Regions from separate parts of the Bacillus cereus group sp. RP37 genome, predicted to be linked through region 2. Evidence: riboswitches for the same ligand, from Rfam matches in the RefSeq annotation. Region 2 holds a riboswitch; each other region holds the start of a gene.

Region 1 (6,804 bases), 830 kb from region 2:
TGGACCATTGGCAAACTTACCATTTGCAGATAAAGATCAAATTATCTATAAAGAAGCAGTACAAAGATTATACGGTTTGGGTATTGTAAAAGGTATGGGAGATAATCTGTATGTGCCTAAAGGAACGACGACTCGTGGTGAAACAGCAGCATTCATTTTAAACATGCTTCAAGTAATTGAAACTGGTAGTGTTCAAAAAGGAATTGGTACAGTTGAAATTAATGGAATTGGGGTAAATGTTCGCAGCGGAGCAGGTGCTAGCTACTCTGTTGTTAGAAAAGCAAGCAAAGGTGAAAAAGCTACAGTATACGAAGAAAAGAATGGCTGGCTAAGAATTGGTACAGATGAGTGGGTTTATAATGAGCCTAGTTACATGGTATATAAGAAGGATAAAAATTAAACCGTTAAGACGAAAGTTATATATTAGGTATTCCAATTAAAAACAGGCGATGGGCAGTATTTTTCCCATTGCCTGTTTTTCTGTTGTATTTTCTTTTATATTATTTAAAATGTTTTGTCATATTGCTATAATAAAAATAGAGATATATGAAAAGGAGACAAGGATTCAATATGTGTACGAACTTGTAATGATTAGAAATTAGATAGATGAATTTTTCTCTCATAAGTGAGGGGTTATTTAGCTATCTGTAAATCATTCAAGGACTGCATATTTGGCTTGTACATCCCCTTTGTAAGGATAGATACCTATGTGGGGAAATTTATATCTCTTATATAAAATATGCGTCCTTTAAAATTGGAGGAGTATATGATGAATCAATTAAAACATAAAGTAGCAATTGTTACAGGTGTAAGTCGTTTAGATGGTATAGGCGCAGCGATTTGTAAAGAGTTAGCTGAAGCAGGATACGATATATTTTTTACGTATTGGACAGCTTACGATAAAGAGATGCCTTGGGGCGTCGATCAAAGTGAACAAATACAATTAAAAAAAGAGTTACTAAAAAACGGTGTGAAAGTATCGAGCATGGAGTTAGATTTAACTCGGAATGATGCACCGAAAGAGCTTATAAATAAAGTTACTGAACAACTAGGATACCCTCATATATTAATTAATAATGCAGCGTATTCTACAAATAATGATTTCTCTAATTTGACTGCTGAAGAATTGGATAAGCATTACATGGTAAATATTCGTGCGGCTACATTGTTAAGTAGCCAATTTGCCCGAGGATTTGATAAGAAATCTGGTGGTAGAATTGTGAATATGACTTCAGGTCAATTTCAAGGGCCTATGGCTGGAGAACTGGCGTATGCAACAACGAAGGGAGCTATTGACGCTCTTACTAGTACGTTGTCAGCGGAAGTAGCCCATTTAGGAATAACAGTGAATGCAATTAATCCAGGTCCAACTAGTACAGGGTGGATGACTGAAGAGATAAAGCAAGGATTAAAACCAATGTTTCCTTTCGGCAGAATTGGTGAGCCAAAGGATGCAGCGAGGCTTATTAAGTTTTTAGTAAGTGAAGAAGCAAAATGGATTACAGGACAAGTTATTCATTCAGAAGGCGGATTTAAAAGATAAAGTGAAACTTTAATTAGTGGGGGGTTTTTTCATCCCCCACTGATTATTAGCCTTCACCAATCGGACTTTTAAGGGCAGTTGATCCCCCACCTAACTTCTTTGCTCCCGCTGAATTTTGAGGCGAGGGTCTTACCGCCCGTTAATGCGGGATAAAAAGAAGGTATCTCATTTTGGTGAGATACCTTCTTTTTTAATCTTTCTTCAATCTTCGTGCAACACCATTCCCTAAAGACTGTAACCCTTGAACGAGGATAATTAAAATAAAGACGGTTGCATACATTACTTCAGGTTCGTAGCGTAAGTGTCCGAATCGATATGCTAAGTCCCCTAGCCCGCCAGCCCCTACAAGTCCAGCCATTGCTGTTGCACCGATTAAGCCGATTGTTGCAATTGTTAAGCCAAGTACAAGGGAGGGACGAGCTTCTTTCACCATAACGTGCCAAATAATTTTTATAGTAGAAATGCCCATTGCTTGGTAAGCTTCAATAACACCACGGTCCACCTCTAATAAAGCTGTCTCCATTAATCGTGCAATGTAAGGTGCTGTGAATACGACAAGTGGTACAATGACACCTTGCACGCCAATGGATGTTCCCATTAGAAACTTTGTAAAAGGTAAAATGAAGAATAATAGAATGATAAATGGAAGAGAGCGAATGATATTAATAATTGTATTAAGAATCGGATAAATGATTTTATTTTCGTGCTGCCCACCAGGTCTCGTTAAAACAAGTGTGACGCCAAGTGGTAATGCAATAAGGATAGAGATGAATAGTGAAATAGATGTCATTTGAAATGTTTGAATGGTTGCTTCCCATATGACTTTACCCCATTCATCCAAAAAGGACTTGTTTCCCATAATCTGTTCTACCTCCTTCTACGACGATCCCTTGTTCTTGTAAAAATGATAAAGCGCGGTCTACTTCATTTTTTTCACCCTGCATATGAATGACCAGTTTCCCATATGCTTCATGTTTTAACTGTGTAATGTTACCGGATAAAATATTTGGATACACTTGAAAACGTTTTGTAGCAATAGCTAACGCTGGTTCGCCAGAAGAAGTTCCTATAAATGAAAGTGTTACGATTTCTCCGGTTCTTTGTAGTTCTTTTTGTACCTCTTCTGGAATTCTAGCTGCAAATGCACTATTTACGAATTTCTTCGTTGTTATATGTTGTGGGTTGGTGAAAATATCTTTCACAGTTCCACTTTCGATTACTGCTCCATGTTCCATAACAGCAACTCGGTCACATATACGCTGGATGACATTCATTTCATGTGTAATTAATAAAATTGTGATCCCGATTTCTTCATTGATTTTTAATAATAAGTCAAGGATAGAATCAGTTGTTTCCGGATCTAAAGCGCTTGTTGCTTCGTCGCTTAATAACACTTCAGGTTCGTGTGATAGTGCGCGTGCAATGGCAACACGCTGCTTTTGGCCACCAGAAAGTTCACTCGGATAGGCATCTTTTCGATTGAAAAGATCGACAATACGTAAGTATTTTTCTACCCTTTTTTCAATTTCTACTTTGGGAATGCCAGCAAGGCGTAAAGGTAATGCGATATTTTCATAAACTGTCACGGTTTTAAGTAAATTGAATCCTTGAAAGATCATTCCGATTTTTTGTCGCGCTTTTGCGAGTTCTTTTGCTGATAAAGTTGTTAAGTCTTGGTTGTTTACAATGATATTTCCTGTCGTTGGCTTTTCTAATAAATTTACACATCGAATTAATGTACTTTTACCAGCACCACTATATCCAATGATTCCAAATACTTCGCCCTTTTTTACTTGAAGGGAGGTAGGTTTAAGAGCTTCCACATTCCCTTTTTTTGTTGTGAATACTTTGGATACATTTTTTAATTCAATCATTATCGTCAGCTCCTACCAAGACGGTAAAACAGAACCATCAAATTTTTTCTTGATAAATTCTTTCACTTCTTTAGATTGATAAGCTTTCTTTAATTTATTTACAACAGCATCATCTTTATTTTCAGTACGAACAACGACCCAGTTCACATATGGTGAATCTTTTCCTTCACGGAAGATAGAATCTTTCGCAGGGCTTAATTTTGCACCTAATGCAAAGTTTGTATTAATCGCAGCTGCTTTTACTTCACTTAGTTGTGTCGGTAATTGAGATGCCTCTAATTCAACAATCTTTAAGTTTTTTGGATTTTCAATTACATCTTTCGCAGTCGCTTTTTCTGTAGCCTTTGGATCTACTTTTAAAACACCGGCTTTTTCAAATAGCTTTAAAGCTCGAAGTTCATTTGTTGGATCATTTGGTACAGCAATTGCGTCGCCCTCTTTTAAATCCTTTACATCTTTTAAGCTTTTCGAATATACACCCATAGGGAATGTTACTGTTGAAAATACTTCAGTTAATTTCATATTACGTTCAGCTTTAAATACGTCTAAATATGATTTCGTTTGATAGCTATTTACATCGAGGCTTTTTTCATCTAGGGATACGTTTGGTGCTACATAATCATTAAATACTTTTACATCAATTTCGAGACCGTCTTTTGCGGCAACTTCTTTTACCTTTTCAAAAATTTGTTCATGCGGACCGCCTGTTACACCGACAGTAATCTTTTTCTCATCTAACGCTTTTACTTCTTTATCTGAACCCCCACTACATGCGCCTAATAATAATACCGCTCCACTTACAATGCTCAATAATACTTTTTTCATCTATAGTTCCCCCTTCATATACGTTCCAAAATAAAAGGCACCTCTCAAAAATAAGAGAGGTGCCGAATAGACAAAATAGGTTCCTCTCTTATCTTCCAAAACGAAAACTCGTTTTGCAGGAATTAGCACCTTAGCTTATACGTCATAAGCTCGGTTGCCGGGCATCATCGGGCCAGTCCCTCCGCCACTCTTGATAAGAGTATGTGTATGTAGTTTTTTTAATATGGTACTAATAGTAAATCTTACAAAAAGAATTGTCAATGTTATTTTCTGAATATATTTTATTTTAAGGTAATCGAAACATTTCCTTTTTTATGCCCTTTTTCTACATATATATGAGCTTCAGCAATTTCTTCTAATCGGTAAGTTCTATCAATAACAGGCTTTAAATGTTCTGCTTCAGTTAGTTTTTTTAGTAGAATCATATCTTCTTTACTTACTTTTGCCATCATTCCATTCACAGATACATATTTCCCATTAGGTGTTAATGCCTTTTCACAAAGGGATTTTTTATGTTTTCCAACTGCATCAAATATAATATTGTAGCGTTCACCCCGCTTAGTAAAATCTTCTTTTGTATAATCAATTATTTTATCAGCTCCTAAAGATTGCACGAGTTCAAAATTTGAATGACTACAAACAGCCGTAACGGTCGCACCAAAATATTTAGCAAGTTGTACGGCAGCTGTTCCTACTGATCCAGAGGCACCATATATGAGCACTTGTTGCCCTTTTTTTATACGGCCCTTTCTCAGGAAATGTAATGCTGAAGTTCCGCCAAAAGAAATAACTGCCGCTTCTTCATACGTCACATTGGTAGGTTTTAATGCTATTAATCCACTTTCATGTACACATGTGTATTCGGCATAACCACCAAGGTTTAGTTCTGTTAATGCAAAAATTGGATCTCCTTTTTTAAATTGGGTTACATCTGTTCCAATTTCCTCAATTTCTCCAGCTAATTCTACGCCGAGTATAGGTTTTCTCGGTTTTCTGAAACCTAATATGATCCGCATAGGAATCCAAAATAAGAGGGGACTATTAAAGCCGCGTATTCTACAATCTCCAGTCGATACACTTGTTGCATGAATTTTAATTAATACTTCGTTCTTTTTAGGTGTAGGTTTCTCTATATTTTGAAGCTGGAGAACGTTAGGTGGTCCATATTTTGTGCAAATCATTGCTTTCATAATAACCTCCCGAATTTCGTTGTTTTTATTTACATCATATTTAAACCTTTCATCAAACATGTTGTTATTTAGAGTTGAATTTAAATAAGGACATTGGAAATCATATAGATTTAAAAGATAAAAAAGTGGTATTATTTGGTAAAGGGGGATTTTTATGAAGAAAATTATAGTAGCTTCTAGTTTATTACTTACAATTGGTTTAGGGGTAGGGTGTAGTAGTGATAAAGTATCGAAGACGGGTGAACCCAAAACGGCATCAGTAAAGAAAGAGAAGGATTTAGCCGCAAAAGATGTTTTTAATAAGGCGTATGAGAACTTAAAAAATGAAGAGTATGTAACGGTGATGCAGGATATGGACATAAAGGCTGATGGACAAGAACTGAGTATAATGAAGGCTAAAATACAAATAGAGCTGAAAACAAAGAGTTCTCGTGCTGAAATGAATGTTTCGGGTACGGATATTATCATTTATGGTGTAAATGATAAAATTGTTGGTCAAGTGAAGAATCCTAATACAGGTGAAGTTATATCTATACCAGAAGAGAAATTAAATATTAGTGGGATGAATGCAGCCAAGAGTGTGAAAGAGAATGTAGAAATCCCACCAGAAATTGTACAAAAAATGAAGATGGAAAAAAGTGGAGACAAATATAAATTAAAGGTCAGGTTAAAAGGAAAAGATGCAGAGAGTATTTTAGGTAGTATAGGTGAAACGCAGAAGAAAGCATTAGAAGCACAAAATGCAAAGGTAGAAGAGATAGATGCAGAATATATGATCACAAAAGATTTTAAATATGAATCATTAAAATTGGATATAGTTGTGAGTAGAAATAGTAAGGAGAAAGCAAAAATTATGACGGATATAAAATATACATCATATGAAAAATTTGATCCCATACAGTTGCCAGTAACGAATTAATTGATTTGAAGAGAGATGCCTAAAAGAGCAAGGGTATCTCTCTTTTTTCGTTACTAACATATTTTCTTCTTAGAAAAATATGTACAATATGTAGTGAAAGAAATTCAAACAAGGAGAGTGTCATTTGAAAAAAAGAAAGATAGTAGTTGTCATTGTAGCGTATACCGTTTTGTTAGCGGCGTCTGTACATACGTATAAAAAACAACTCGATCATCCTATGATGAGTGATGTCGGTAAATTGCTCCCGACAAAGATTAAACGTGTTGAAAGTGCTACGGATGAGCACTCGTTAATAAAATTAGTGCAAGATGCAAAAGTTTCAGGAGAGAAAATTTCGATTGCGGGTATGCAGCATAGTCAAGGCGGTCAGACGTATTATCCGAACGGTACGATGCTTGATATGAAAGGGTATAATAAAATATTAGAATTCGATGCGGAGAAGAAGAGGATTAG
Region 2 (6,804 bases):
GAAGATCCCCTCTGCCTTGTGGTGGAGGGGATTTTTTGTAGTTGAGTGATATATAATTTAGCTAGATGTTTTCTCTGTAAAGATATGTATGTTTATAAATACGATAAGGATTTTAAAAGAAGAAACGTGAGTTCTCATATAAATATGGATATGATCCAAAACTTGTACCAACAGTGACGATTGAAACAGGAAAGGGGTTATTACATACTATTATTACTAATGCGCAGAACTTGAGACGTGATGAACGTGTAGCCTTAGGAAATGAAAAATGGAGCTCTTCTTTACAAGAGGAATTAAAGAATATAGTTTCTGATTTTGAAAAAGCGGGATTTTCTAAAGAAACTATTAGAGGAACTTTAGAACAACAATATAGAATGCTTGATAAGTTAAAAGTAAAATATGAAAGGATTGAGTATTAATGAGTATACTTGAGAACTTAAATGCAGTTTTCACTTTAGAAACACAAGAACCTCCAGCAACTAAAGAAACGATTCAAGAATTACAAGGTTTTTCATCAATAGATGTTCCTTCAGATTATATAGAGATAATTCAACATTGTACAGATGCAGAGATTAATGTAAATAATGAAATATATATCCGTATTTGGAGTCCAGCAGGTTGCATAGAGATGAATGAAGCTCATAATATCCAAAAATATATACCTAACTCACTTGCAATTGGTGATGATGAAGGTGGGAAAGTGCTATTATATGCAAATGGAAAAGAAGGATTTGGATTATATATGGTGGATTTCGGAGATTTAGATATCGAAGAAGCAATTAAAATATCACCTTCTTTGAAACTGTTATTAATAGATGGTGTAGGTGTAGAAAAGTTATTGTTATAATTTTAGGGACATATGAAAACCACTGTATTTTGAAAAGATATGGGCCTTATGCAGCAATATTATGGTTGGCTAATAATGCGAAAGAGCATTCTAATGTGTTTAATAAATTGTATTTAAATTTATTTGTAGAAAGAAACAGTAAATACGTTTGGGTATGGATATTGTCTACAAGTTTTGTGTCTGCACTCATGCATGAGCCTAGTGTATTGAATTTCGCATTCTATTTATATATGCTTTACTTTTCTTAAGATACGGTCTTTTTTCGGCTATATTAGCTCATAGTTCATATAATTTGTTTTCAGGAATTATATATGGAGTAAATGTTTCAACGGAACAATCAAAGGTTAATACAACAAGCGTTATACAATATACGCATGGAGAGCCGTGGGGCTGACGTAATATTGAAGTATAAAGAGTTATTAGATCAAAGTGAAGAAAAAGTAATTATTAGGTATTATATAGATGAAACGCTCAAATGAGCGTTTTTTTATTTTTATAATCAGATGATTTATTTTCATATATACCGCAGTAAAAACTTATTCCTGACTAAAAAAAGACACCCTATGGTGCCTCCACCGGAATGGTATTTGTATTAACTACAACCACGTCTACCAAGAGAATTAGGTTGAAGGACATCTCGATTCTAATGTTTTATTCATTAAATATCTCCGGCTTCTCCACTCTAAATGATTTCACCTCACCACATTCTAAACAAAATGTAGTTAAGAGTTTGCAACGTTTCCCTACTGAAAAGAGCCTACTAGAATCATCTTCACAAACATATGCATGATAAGCAGATCCAACTCTTCCTTCTTTAAATGTAGTAGAACCACAATTCTCACATCGTTTATTTTTCATGCTACTAACACCTCTTTTGCTGTGTTTTTAAGATAGAAGTAAAGCAACTTGGTTATACATGATGTTTTCGACATAAGACACCATAGACCTTTATATATTCGCAAGTAAAGAAACATAATACCCTTATAAATCGCTATAACAATATGATTTTTCATATATCATTTAATGTATATCGGAAAAATAAGTATTAAAATATTGATTTTTATTATTCAGATGATTATAATAAATGAAAATCAAACAATTCTTATGTTGAGAAGTGGAGGGACGGGCCCTATGAAACTTCGGCAACCTCGTATGAGACGAAAGGTGCCAAATCCTGCAGGTGAAGAAACACCTGAAAGATAAGAGCGGTTCAATTAGTCAAGAAGGCTACTCTTATTTGAATAAGAGTAGCTTTTTTTATGGCTAAGAGATGAAGGGGGAGTATGTAGTGGAGTATGGTTTTTGGTTGCCGATTTTTGGGGGATGGCTTCGAAATGTAGGTGATGAATCTATGCCGCCTACGTTTGAATATGCAAAACAAACAGCGCAAGCGGCAGAACAATTAGGTTTTTCAACAACACTTATTGCAGAATTAAACTTAAATGATATAAAAGGTATTTCAGCACCAAGTTTAGAAGCGTGGACAACTGCGGCAGCACTTGCAGCAGTAACGGATAAATTAGAGATTATGACAGCTGTAAGACCTGGCTTCCACAATCCAGCGGTTACAGCGAAAATGGCAGCGAATATCGATCAATTAAGTAATGGTCGTTTTACATTGAATGTAGTTTCAGCGTGGTGGGAAGAAGAAGCGAGACAGTACGGCGGAGTATTTACCGCACATGATGAAAGATATGATCGCACAGAGGAATTTGTAACAATTTTGAAAGAGCTTTGGAAAGAAGACGAGTTTTCTTATAAGGGGAACTTTTATGAGCTTCAGAATACACATTTAAGTCCAAAACCTGTGCAGAAACAAGGTATCAAGCTTTATGCAGGTGGTGAGAGTGAGAGAGGAAAAGAGGTCATTGTAAATCACGCAGATGCATATGTCATGCACGGCGGAACAGTGGAAGAAGTATCACTGAAAATAGAAGATATGAAGAATCGTAGAAAGAAAGTTACAGAGGAGCCATTGCAGTCATTCGGGCTTGCGGATTACGTCATTTGTCGTGATACAGAAGAAGAGGCAGTAGAGGAATGGAGACGCATAACGGATGTGAAAGACGATGCGTTAGGTTACGCGGGTTACCAAGACTTTATTAGTAAATCGCATTTGGAACAGCAAGTGAAGTTGAATGATTATTCCGTATCTAATCGTGGATTACGTCCTAATTTAATTGGAACACCAGAACAAATTGCAGAAAGGATACTCGCTTTTGAAAAAGTGGGTGTTACTTTATTACTTTTACAATTTTCGCCACAGCTTGAAGAGATGAAACGATTTTCTGAAAAAGTGATGCCATTAGTTGAAGCAAAAAGAAAGGAATTGATTACAAATGAGTAAAATTTACATATTACATGAGAATAAGGAATGGACGGATCATTTAGTGAAAAGGTTGGAAGAACTGGAGTTACCGTATGAGGAATGGTTTTTAAATGAAGGAACAATTACGTTAGAACAAGAACCTCCCCAAGGTGTTTTTTATAGCCGCATGAGTGCTTCTTCACATACGAGAGGTCATAGATATGCACCTGAGTTGACGGAAGGAGTTCTTGCTTGGTTAGAGGGATATGGGCGCACAGTATTTAATGGGTCTCGTGCATTACGTCTTGAAGTAAGTAAATTGAATCAATATGCAGCATTAAGAAATTTTGGTATACAAGTGCCGAAAACAATTGGTGCTGTTGGACGTGATCATATAGTAAAGGCAGCAAGGGAGTTAGGGGAAGTACCGTTCATTACAAAGCATAATCGTGCAGGGAAAGGCCTTGGCGTTCAACTATTTCATTCCATTGATGCTTTAGAGCAATATTTGGATAGTCCGGCGTTTGAAGAACCTATTGATGGAATTACTTTAATCCAGCAATATATTGAAGCGCCAGAACCATATATTACACGTTGTGAATTTGTAGGCGGTCAGTTTGTATATGCAGTTAAAGTAGATACATCAGAAGGATTCGAGCTTTGTCCAGCGGATGCATGCTCGATTCAAGATGCTTTCTGCCCAGTAGGAGAAGAGAGTAAGAAAGAAGCGTCAACAAAATTTGAAATTATACCGGACTTCCACGAGCCGATCATTGAGCAGTACAAAGAATTTTTGAAAGAAAATGAAATTACTGTTGCTGGTATTGAATTTATTCGCAGTTTGGATGGAATAATTTATACGTATGATATTAATACAAACACAAACTATAATTCTGACGCAGAGTCTGTAGCGAATCAATTTGGTATGCTTGAGCTTGCTAAATTTCTTGGAAGAGAATTAGAGAAACAAGTAGAGTCAGTTAAATAGTGTTGATTAAAAAATAAGGTTCTGGTGCAAATATAGAAAAAAAGAAGAGATAGCAGATTTTATAGGTGAAAGATCATTCGGTAGAGGAGCAGTAGTTGGTGATAAAACGCTTGTTGATGTACTTGCTCCATGTGTAGACTCTTGGTTAGCTAGCGCTTCAAACGAAGAAGATATGAAAACTGCCTTTGAAAAAGGAGCAGAAGCAGCTGTTAAAGGCGCAGAGTACACGAAAGAAATCGTAGCTCGCATGGGCCGCGCTGGTACAGTTGGCGAAAGAAGTTTAGGCTATCCAGATGCAGGTGCACATGCGCTTGGAGTTATCTTTACGGAGATTGCGGGTAGTTTGAAATAGGAATGAGAAGATCCCCTCTGCCTTAAGGTGGAGGGGATCTTTATTGATAACCATCATTCTTCCAGTGAAAACTTTTATTTGTTAGCCAATCTAGAAGCAGCCTCTTCAACTTCTTTATAGGCATTTTGTAATACTTCATTTGGATCTAGTACTGCTGTTCCTTGTGCACGAACGATTTGATAATCTTCAATACCAAGGAAGTTAAACATTGCTTTTAGATATTTATGAGAGTATTCCACTTCTGTATACCAATCATCATTTGTATAGATCCCTCCACTTGCTTGTATAACAAGCATTCTTCTTCCATCTTTAAGTAGTCCCACTGATCCAGTTTCAGTATATTTAAATGTTTCACGTGCAATCATGATATTGTCCATGTAATCTTTTAACTTTGATGGAATATTAAAGTTGTGCAAAGGTAATACGATTACATACGTATTTGCACTTTTAAATTGTTGTAAAATTTCGGACATACGCTCCGTTACTTTTTGTTCTTCACCAGTTAACTTCTGTTCAGTTCCTTGTTTTTCCCATGCACTTAAAACAGTTTTATCTATCATTGGTACTACATCATCGTATAAATTAATCTGTTCAATCGTTTCATTATTAGGAATGAATTCTGTATAAGATTCTAAAAAATGGTTAAAAACCTTAATGCTGACTGATGATGTATCATCCACTTTCGGATGTGCGTTTATAATAAGTGTTTTGTTCATTTGTATTTCCCCTTTTTAAAAGTTTTTACGTTTTAATTAAAGACTAAGTTAATCGCCGATTAACTTAGTCTTTAATATAAACTTTGAAATTATTTTTGTCAAATGAAATACATACTATTCTAAAAGCCCGATTGGTGAGGGCTGATAATCAGTGGGGGATGAACACCATCCACTGATTAAAGTTTCACTTTATTTGACTAAAATTCTAAATGGTCCTAAGATACAATTTGATAACCCTTAAAATAAAAAGCAGGTGATTTGTATATGCAATATAGTGTTGGGGTTGAATATGCCTTGCATTGCTTAGTTTATTTAATTAATACTCCTTCCAAGGAAAGTGTTGGAATAAAAGATTTGGCAGAGTTCCAAGGACTTTCTGAAACATTTCTTTCAAAAGTTTTCGGTAAATTATCTAAAGCTGGCATTGTGAGTTCTGTCCCAGGTGTAAAGGGAGGATATAGGTTAGCTAAGTCTCCAGGAGATATTTCTTTTTGGGATGTAATAGAAGCTGTCGAAGGCCCGAAACCTATTTTTCAATGTAAAAATATTGTACAGAATGGTCTACTATATCGAGATGAGGCTTGTAATTCTTGTGAACCTAGCAATTCTTCTTGTACAATTAACTTAGTAATGCTTGAAGCAGAAGAACACATGCGTGAGTTTCTCCGTAAAAAGACTCTTGCATGGTTAGATAAAGAACTTGATATTGTTTTACCTGAAAAGATAAGGGTAGATACTCGTGAATACTTCAAACAAAAAAACTCTAACTAAATCGCCATGACGAATTAGTTAGAGTTTTTTTGTGATTGCAGCTTATCGATTTTCCAGTGTGCTCCTAGAGGATCTAAAGAGCTTTCAATATAAAACATATATTCATCTGCGGTACCTGGTACTTCAAAAGCTATTTTCAATTCTACCGTTTCATTTGGTTTAACTTGTATATCAGAAAGGTTTTGATCAAGCACTTTTCCTTCATAGGCCTTTCCGTCTTTTTCATCTTTTAAGTTATATTTTAATTCTGATAGTCCAATCGTTTGACCTCGTACATTTTTTACAGAGACATTAACAACGACGGAATCATTGCTAGCATTTAAATATGCACTTTGAACGGCGGTCAAGTAATAGCCTCCCTTAACACTCTCACCAACTAATAAAATACCTTGTTCCAAGCGGCTCATATCTTCTTTTTCTTCAAAATTTATTACTTCTTCATTTTCATTTTTTGCGGTTGGTTCTTCTATTGGACCACTTTCAATGGCACTATCTTTTTTATCTTGTGTGCAAGCAGCCATAACACTGACTAATACTAGAATGAAAGTAAGTAATATGGATAATTTCCTCATAAAATGTATCTGTCTCCTTAAGTTTCTCAATTTTGTGCAACTATACATATAAGATTAACATAATGTCTCATTATTGGCTCAAAATAGGGGACCTTTTAGACACCTTATTCTTTTTACTTTTACTATACATTCGATTGGTTCTCGCGATATTTGTTAATCTTTTAAAACATTGGCTTAGTAATACCAAGGGTTATTATAAATATATTAATCACATAATTTGTCCCTATCAAAATGAACGTTTTTTGCATCT
Region 3 (6,804 bases), 810 kb from region 2:
AAGAATACATCGAAGAAATTATCGTTTCTAACCGTAGCAACGTAGAAAAGCTAGAACAATTAAAAGGGTGCTATAATGTGTCTATTACAACAGATTGGAAGCAGCATGTTACATCTGTTAATACGATTGTTTTAGCAATGCCGCCTTCTGCACATGAAGAATTATTAGCAGAGTTATCTCCGTTACTATCAAATCAACTTGTCGTAACGGTAGCTGCTGGCATTGGCCCATCTTATTTAGAAGCTAGACTACCTAAGGACACGCCTGTTGCTTGGATTATGCCAAATACAGCTGCTGAAATTGGGAAGTCAATCTCCTTATATACAATGGGACAATCAGTAACCGAGATGCATCAAGAAACCCTGCAACTGCTTTTAAGAGGCATTGGTACTTCGCAACTTTGCACTGAAGAGGAAGTTCATCAGCTTACTGCAGTTACTGGAAGTGCACCAGCTTTCCTTTATTACTTTGCTGAAAGCTTGATTGAAGCAACAAAAAGTTATGGAGTCGATGAAGCAACCGCAAAACACCTTGTCATTCAAATGATTTCTGGCTCTGCTTCTATGCTTGAACAAACGCAAAATCCGGCTAACCTCCGCGAACAAGTAACAACGCCAGGTGGTTCCACAGCTGAAGGTCTCAAAACTTTATATGAGTATAATTTTTCAGAGGCAATTCAAAAAGCAGTAGAAGCAACAAACAAAAAAGCTAGGGGGAAATAATATGAGTTTAACAAGTTTAAAAGACTATACAACATTACATAACGGTGTAAAAATGCCTTGGTTCGGTTTAGGTGTTTTTAAAGTAGAAGATGGTTCAGAAGTAATTGATTCTGTAAAAGCAGCAATTAAAAATGGCTACCGCAGCATCGACACTGCAGCAATCTATCAAAATGAAGAAGGCGTTGGACAAGCGATTCGTGAATCAGGTGTTTCACGTGAAGAATTATTTATTACATCAAAAGTATGGAATAGCGATCAAGGATATGAAACAACACTCCAAGCATTTGAAACTACATTAGAAAAATTAGGTCTAGAATATTTAGATTTATATTTAGTACATTGGCCTGTAAAAGGGAAATATACTGAATCATGGAAAGCATTAGAAAAGCTTTATAAAGATGGCCGTGTTCGCGCTATCGGTGTGAGTAATTTCCACATTCACCACTTACAAGACGTATTTGAAATTGCTGAAATTAAGCCAATGGTCAACCAAGTGGAATACCACCCACGTTTAGCACAAGAAGAATTACATGCTTTCTGTAAAGAACATAACATTCAGCTTGAAGCTTGGTCGCCATTAATGCAAGGACAGCTACTGGATAACCCAACATTACAAGACATTGCTACAAAATATAATAAATCAACTGCACAAATTATTTTACGCTGGGATCTACAAAACGAAGTTGTAACAATCCCTAAATCTATTAAAGAACATCGCATTATTGAAAATGCAAATATATTCGATTTTGAATTAAGTGCTGATGACATGAAAGCAATTCAAGCTCTAAATGAAGATCGTCGCGTTGGTCCAGATCCAGATAACTTTAACTTCTAGTAGAAAAACCACTGCCATATGCAGTGGTTTTTACGTTAAATAAAACTGAAAATTTAAACTATATTCCATCCGGTTGACACTTCATTATCCAAGGTGTAAGATTTTGAATTATCAAAGAAACACAAAAATTAATAAAATTTATTCGTTTACTCATTGTATCAAGAGAGGTGGAGGGACTGGCCCTTTGAAACCTCGGCAGCAGGTTCATTTTGAATACTGTGCCACTTCCTGCAAGCTTTGTGCTTGAAAGATAGAATGAGGGACTTCGTTTATATACGGGTGCATAACTTGTACGTAAAAATCCCTCTTTCTCAATACGAAAAGAGGGATTTTTTATTTTTCATTTCCCTCATCATCATCCAAACTTAATTATTTAGGAGGAAAATCAAATGAAAAAGAAGTTTGTACCCGGTATCGCATCAGTTGTAGGAGTAAGTATTTTATTAACTGGTTGCGGTAGTTATAAAAACGAAGCAAGCGGAGCAAATGCAAAAGGCGAGGCACCTAGTAAACAGGTTTTAAACTTATCTTCACCTACTGAAATACGAACAATGGATACAGCTCGTGCTACAGATACTGATTCTGGTCAAGTGATGAGAAACGTATTTGAAGGCTTGTATAATCTTGGTGAAGGTAACAAACCTGTCCCTGGTGTTGCAAAATCTCATGAAGTAAGTGGCGATAAAACGAAATACACATTCCATTTACGAGATTCAAAATGGTCAAACGGTACGCCTGTTACCGCGAAAGATTTCGTCTTCGCTTGGCAAAGAGCTGTCGATCCAGCAACAGCCTCTGAATATGCATTTTTATTCTTTGATATTAAAAACGCAACAAAAATTAACAACAAAGAACTTCCAGCCGACCAACTTGGTGTAAAAGCAATTGATGACCATACGTTTGAGGTAGAATTAGAGCGTCCTGTTCCGTATTTTATTAGCTTAACAGCGTTCCCAACATTTCTACCAATTAACGAGGAATTCTTTAAAGCACAAGGTGATAAGTACGCTTTAGAAGATAATGCAATCTTGTACAATGGAGCTTTTACACTAAGCGATTGGAAGCATGAACAAAGCTTTAAATTCAAGAAAAACCCTAGCTATTGGGATAAAGATACTGTCAAACTAGAAGAAATCAATTTTAACGTCGTAAAAGAAAAATCTACAGAAGTAAATTTATTCGAATCTAAACAATTAGACCGTATAAAACTAACATCTGACTTCGTTGATAAATATAAAAAAGATGCCAACTTTAAAGAACGCCCGAACGTAGGGGTCCAGTTTTTACGTATGAATCAACAAAACAAAGTACTTCAAAATGTTTCTGCACGCCAAGCAATCGATCAAACAATTGATCGAAAATCCTTTGTAAATACGTTATTAAATGATGGCTCTACACCAACCTTTAGTCTCGTGCCGAAAAACTTTACAAAGGGGCCTGACGGAACAGACTTCCGTACTGCAAACGGGGATTTAACAAAAATCAATACAAAATCTGCACAAGAATTGTGGAAGAAGGCAAAACAAGAGCTTGGTTCTGAAAAGATCACATTAGAATTATTAACAAGTGATGGTGACCTTGAGAAGAAAACTGGCGAGTTCTTAAAAGGGCAACTAGAAAAGAATTTAGACGGATTAACAGTAAATGTAAAACCACAACCGCGTAAACAACAAGTTTCACTTTTATTAAAAGGTGACTACGAAATCGGAATTGACGGCTGGAGCCCTGATTTTGCGGATCCAATTACATTCCTTGAACTATTTACAACGAATAACCCTTACAACTTAGATCATTACTCTAATAAGGAGTTCGATGAAACAATAGCAAAAGTGAAAACAACTTTAGCTGGTGATGAAAAAGCTCGCTGGGAAGCATTACTGGCATCCGAGAAAATATTATTTAAAGACTCTGTTATCGCTCCTCTTTACCAAAAAGGTGAATCTTATTTAGAACGTTCTTATGTGAAAGGAATTGTGCAAGTAGACTTTGCAGGTCAATTAAACTTCAAATGGGCACAAATTGAAAAATAAAAGGCAACCTGAATTGAAGTTTTTCTACCCATACCAATTGTTTTATTGGAAAAATGTATCAAAAGCGGATTTCTCATTAGGAGAAAATCCGCTTTTTCAATATATTATTTTTAAAAAATAATACTCCATTTTTTATTATTGACATATAGTTCTTTCCAGTGTTAATATTCTAAATAATCAAAGAAACTAAATATTTAACCATCAAAATATAATGTCTTCTACGTTGAAACATATAACGATAGATTATAGTTCAACATGTATATACATATAGAACACCTGATGACCTACATGCACATTTTTATAATAGGTTTTCTCTTCTTCTATAGTTACACTTCAAGACATGGACATTATGACGTTACAAACAACACATTTAGGGAGGAACGAACAATGAAGAAAAAAGTTGTACCTGTTGTTGCATCTGTTTTAGGGGCAAGTCTATTACTAACTGCTTGCGGGGGAAATAAAGATAATGCAAGCGGAGCGAAAGCAAATGATAAAGCACCTGATAAACAGGCCATTAACTTATCATTCGCTTCAGAAATTCCAACAATGGATGTTGCAAAAGCAACGGATGGTGAATCCATGAACGTAATGCGAAATGTTTTTGAAGGTTTATATGCAATGGGAGAAGATAATAAACCGATTCCGGGTGTTGCTGAGTCGGTTGACGTTAGTCCCGATAAAACAAAATATACATTCCACCTGCGTGATTCAAAATGGTCAAACGGTACTCCTGTTACAGCAAAAGATTTCGTCTTCGCTTGGCAACGTGCCGTAAATCCTGATACCGCAGCTGAATATGCATTCTTATTCTTCGATATAAAGAATGCGAAACAAATAAACCAAAAACAATTACCGGTTGATCAATTAGGTATTAAAGCTCTTGATGACAAAACTTTAGAAGTACAACTAGATCGTCCTGTTCCCTACTTCTTAAACTTAACGACATTCTCAACATTCTTACCAATTAATGAAGAGTACTTAAAATCTCAAGGTGATAAATACGGTTTAGAAACAAATCATTTAATTTACAACGGTGCTTTCACATTAGATAACTGGAAACATGAACAAAGCTTCCAATTGAAAAAGAATCCTAACTATTGGGATGCTAAAACGGTAAAATTAGAAGAAATCAACTTCAATGTCGTTAAGGATAAATCTACAGAAGTTAACTTATATGATTCAGGACAAATTGATCGTGTTGCTTTGAATGCGGAGTTTGTTGATAAATATAAGAGCGATCCAAACTTCAAAGAACGAGCTGAAGTTGGCATTCAATTTTTACGACTCAATCAAAAAAATGAAACATTAAAAAATCAACATGCACGCCTTGCTATTAACGGCGCAATGAATAAAAAGGCATACGTAGAAACAATTTTAAATAACGGCGCTGTTCCAGCTGAAGGAATGGTTCCTGCGAAATTCGCAAAGAGTCCAGAAGGCAATGACTTCCGTAAAGAAAATGGAAATCTAGTCAAAGATGATGTGAAAACAGCGAAAGAAAACTGGAAAAAAGCGAAGCAAGAACTTGGTACTGACAAAGTAACAATCGAACTATTAACTAGTGATAATGCTTTAGCTAAAAAGACTGGTGAATATTTAAAAGGTGAACTAGAAAAGAACTTAGATGGCTTAACAGTGAATTTAAAACCACAACCACGTAAACAACAGTTAAAACTACTATTAAGTGGTGATTATGAAATCGGAATCGATGGCTGGGGCCCTGACTTCGCTGATCCAATTACATTCTTAGATTTATTTACAACAGATAGTGCTTACAACTTCGATAAATACTCTAATAAAGAGTATGATGAGCTAATTCATAAAGTAAAAACAGATTTAGCCGGTGATGAAAAAGCACGCTGGGAAGCAATGAAGCAAGCTGAAAAAATCCTATTACAAGACGGTGCTGTCGCTCCTTTATACCAACAAGGTCGTTCTTACTTACAACGCGGATTTATTAAAGGACTTGTAACAACTGACTTCGGCGGTGAGTTTAACTACAAGTGGACAGAAGTTGCAAAATAATAAAGTAAAAAAGGTATCCCAAGAAGGATACCTTTTTATTTTATGCTTCTTTAACTACAGAGCTTCTTCTTCCCTTTACCATTCCTTTTATCGCTAAAGTCATCACTGCTACTGATTGTGTAACCAATACAATAACTAATAATGAAATAATATTTCTCTCTAAACTAACTCCTCCGAATATTATTGTATAATAGCCATTTGCTGCATATGTTGCGGGAAATAATTCGTCGATTGTTTGATATGTTTTAGAAAGCATCTCATGTGGTACGATTACACCCGAACTTACAAGTTGTAACGATAGTGAAATTATATTAAAGATCATACCTGCATTTCCGAAAACAGTTATGAACATTTGTGTTAATGAAAGAAAAGCGAAGAAGACTATTGTCAATAATCCTCTTCCCCTTCTTTTTGCATTGAACTAAAACTCATCATAAATATAAATAAAAACATCAAATATATTTTCCACGTCAAAGAAGGTATATGCCCTGACCAAAGATAGCTAATCAAATAGTTAATCCCCATAATACAAGAAGATACTACTAAACTAATGCTTATTAGTTTTACATATTTGAACATACCTTTTCTCCTTACTTTTCTATCTCTTCAAATTGCAGATTTACCGGCTCTTCTAGGAGTGTTTCATAAAAGTTTTCAGCCAAATCTGTTGAAGGAATTTTTCCATCCACTTCATCAAATCGAATACTATCTAGCCACACACAACCTTCTCCTGATAATAAAACACCAAATGCAATACCAAGTGCTTCTTCTTTTATATCTAATACAACCGAGTACGATTGCCAGTTATTCGTATTTTTAATTGGACGATTTTGCATGTTATCCATAGCGAGCGGTTCTGTATCTTTTCCGTCTACTCGCATCCACAATCCTGCCCAATCTCTTACGTTTTCACTCTTAACAAATGCTGTAAAACGTAATCTCTTTCCTACATATTTATCCGCTCGGAACATTTGCATTAATGTTGAAAATCCTCCGTGCGTAACATTCTCTTTTGCTTTTATGTATGCAGATACTTTCCCTTGATGGACAACTTCATAATCTAAACCCATCTCATATTCAGCAGGATGACTTCCACTTAAGATCCATCCTTTCGGTATACCTTTTTGCATTGAAACACCCTCTCTTTCTATATAAAATGATTGGAAATACTTTCGATATTTCTTTGGTG

What was found. Region 2 has a riboswitch for S-adenosylmethionine ahead of QCI44_RS23195 (LLM class flavin-dependent oxidoreductase). Riboswitches for the same ligand answer to the same signal wherever they lie in the genome.
Positions count from the first base shown of each region.
Region 1: another riboswitch for S-adenosylmethionine. It lies ahead of QCI44_RS27345 (MetQ/NlpA family ABC transporter substrate-binding protein); the one in region 2 lies ahead of QCI44_RS23195 (LLM class flavin-dependent oxidoreductase).
Region 3: another riboswitch for S-adenosylmethionine. It lies ahead of QCI44_RS27245 (peptide ABC transporter substrate-binding protein); the one in region 2 lies ahead of QCI44_RS23195 (LLM class flavin-dependent oxidoreductase).

Region 1 covers NZ_JARVHP010000001.1:5,211,144-5,217,947, reverse strand. The annotation lists gene QCI44_RS27365 (S-layer homology domain-containing protein) at 1-400, shown strand, start outside; gene QCI44_RS27360 (SDR family oxidoreductase) at 767-1,543, shown strand; gene QCI44_RS27355 (methionine ABC transporter permease) at 1,734-2,402, opposite strand; gene QCI44_RS27350 (methionine ABC transporter ATP-binding protein) at 2,377-3,417, opposite strand; gene QCI44_RS27345 (MetQ/NlpA family ABC transporter substrate-binding protein) at 3,430-4,242, opposite strand; SAM riboswitch class I at 4,328-4,442, opposite strand; gene QCI44_RS27340 (NAD(P)-dependent alcohol dehydrogenase) at 4,524-5,432, opposite strand; gene QCI44_RS27335 (hypothetical protein) at 5,587-6,351, shown strand; gene QCI44_RS27330 (FAD-binding oxidoreductase) at 6,476-6,804, shown strand, end outside.
Region 2 covers NZ_JARVHP010000001.1:4,384,116-4,390,919, reverse strand. The annotation lists gene QCI44_RS23210 (hypothetical protein) at 174-419, shown strand; gene QCI44_RS23205 (SMI1/KNR4 family protein) at 419-847, shown strand; gene QCI44_RS23200 (hypothetical protein) at 1,499-1,705, opposite strand; SAM riboswitch class I at 1,947-2,053, shown strand; gene QCI44_RS23195 (LLM class flavin-dependent oxidoreductase) at 2,136-3,194, shown strand; gene QCI44_RS23190 (ATP-grasp domain-containing protein) at 3,187-4,143, shown strand; partial or broken gene QCI44_RS23185 (DAK2 domain-containing protein) at 4,205-4,495, shown strand; gene QCI44_RS23180 (FMN-dependent NADH-azoreductase) at 4,570-5,211, opposite strand; gene QCI44_RS23175 (RrF2 family transcriptional regulator) at 5,476-5,982, shown strand; gene QCI44_RS23170 (DUF4352 domain-containing protein) at 5,997-6,554, opposite strand.
Region 3 covers NZ_JARVHP010000001.1:5,190,447-5,197,250, forward strand. The annotation lists gene proC (pyrroline-5-carboxylate reductase) at 1-722, shown strand, start outside; gene QCI44_RS27240 (aldo/keto reductase) at 724-1,557, shown strand; SAM riboswitch class I at 1,710-1,814, shown strand; gene QCI44_RS27245 (peptide ABC transporter substrate-binding protein) at 1,947-3,587, shown strand; gene QCI44_RS27250 (peptide ABC transporter substrate-binding protein) at 3,975-5,615, shown strand; gene QCI44_RS27255 (ABC-2 transporter permease) at 5,656-6,006, opposite strand; gene QCI44_RS27260 (hypothetical protein) at 6,003-6,194, opposite strand; gene QCI44_RS27265 (helix-turn-helix transcriptional regulator) at 6,206-6,804, opposite strand, start outside.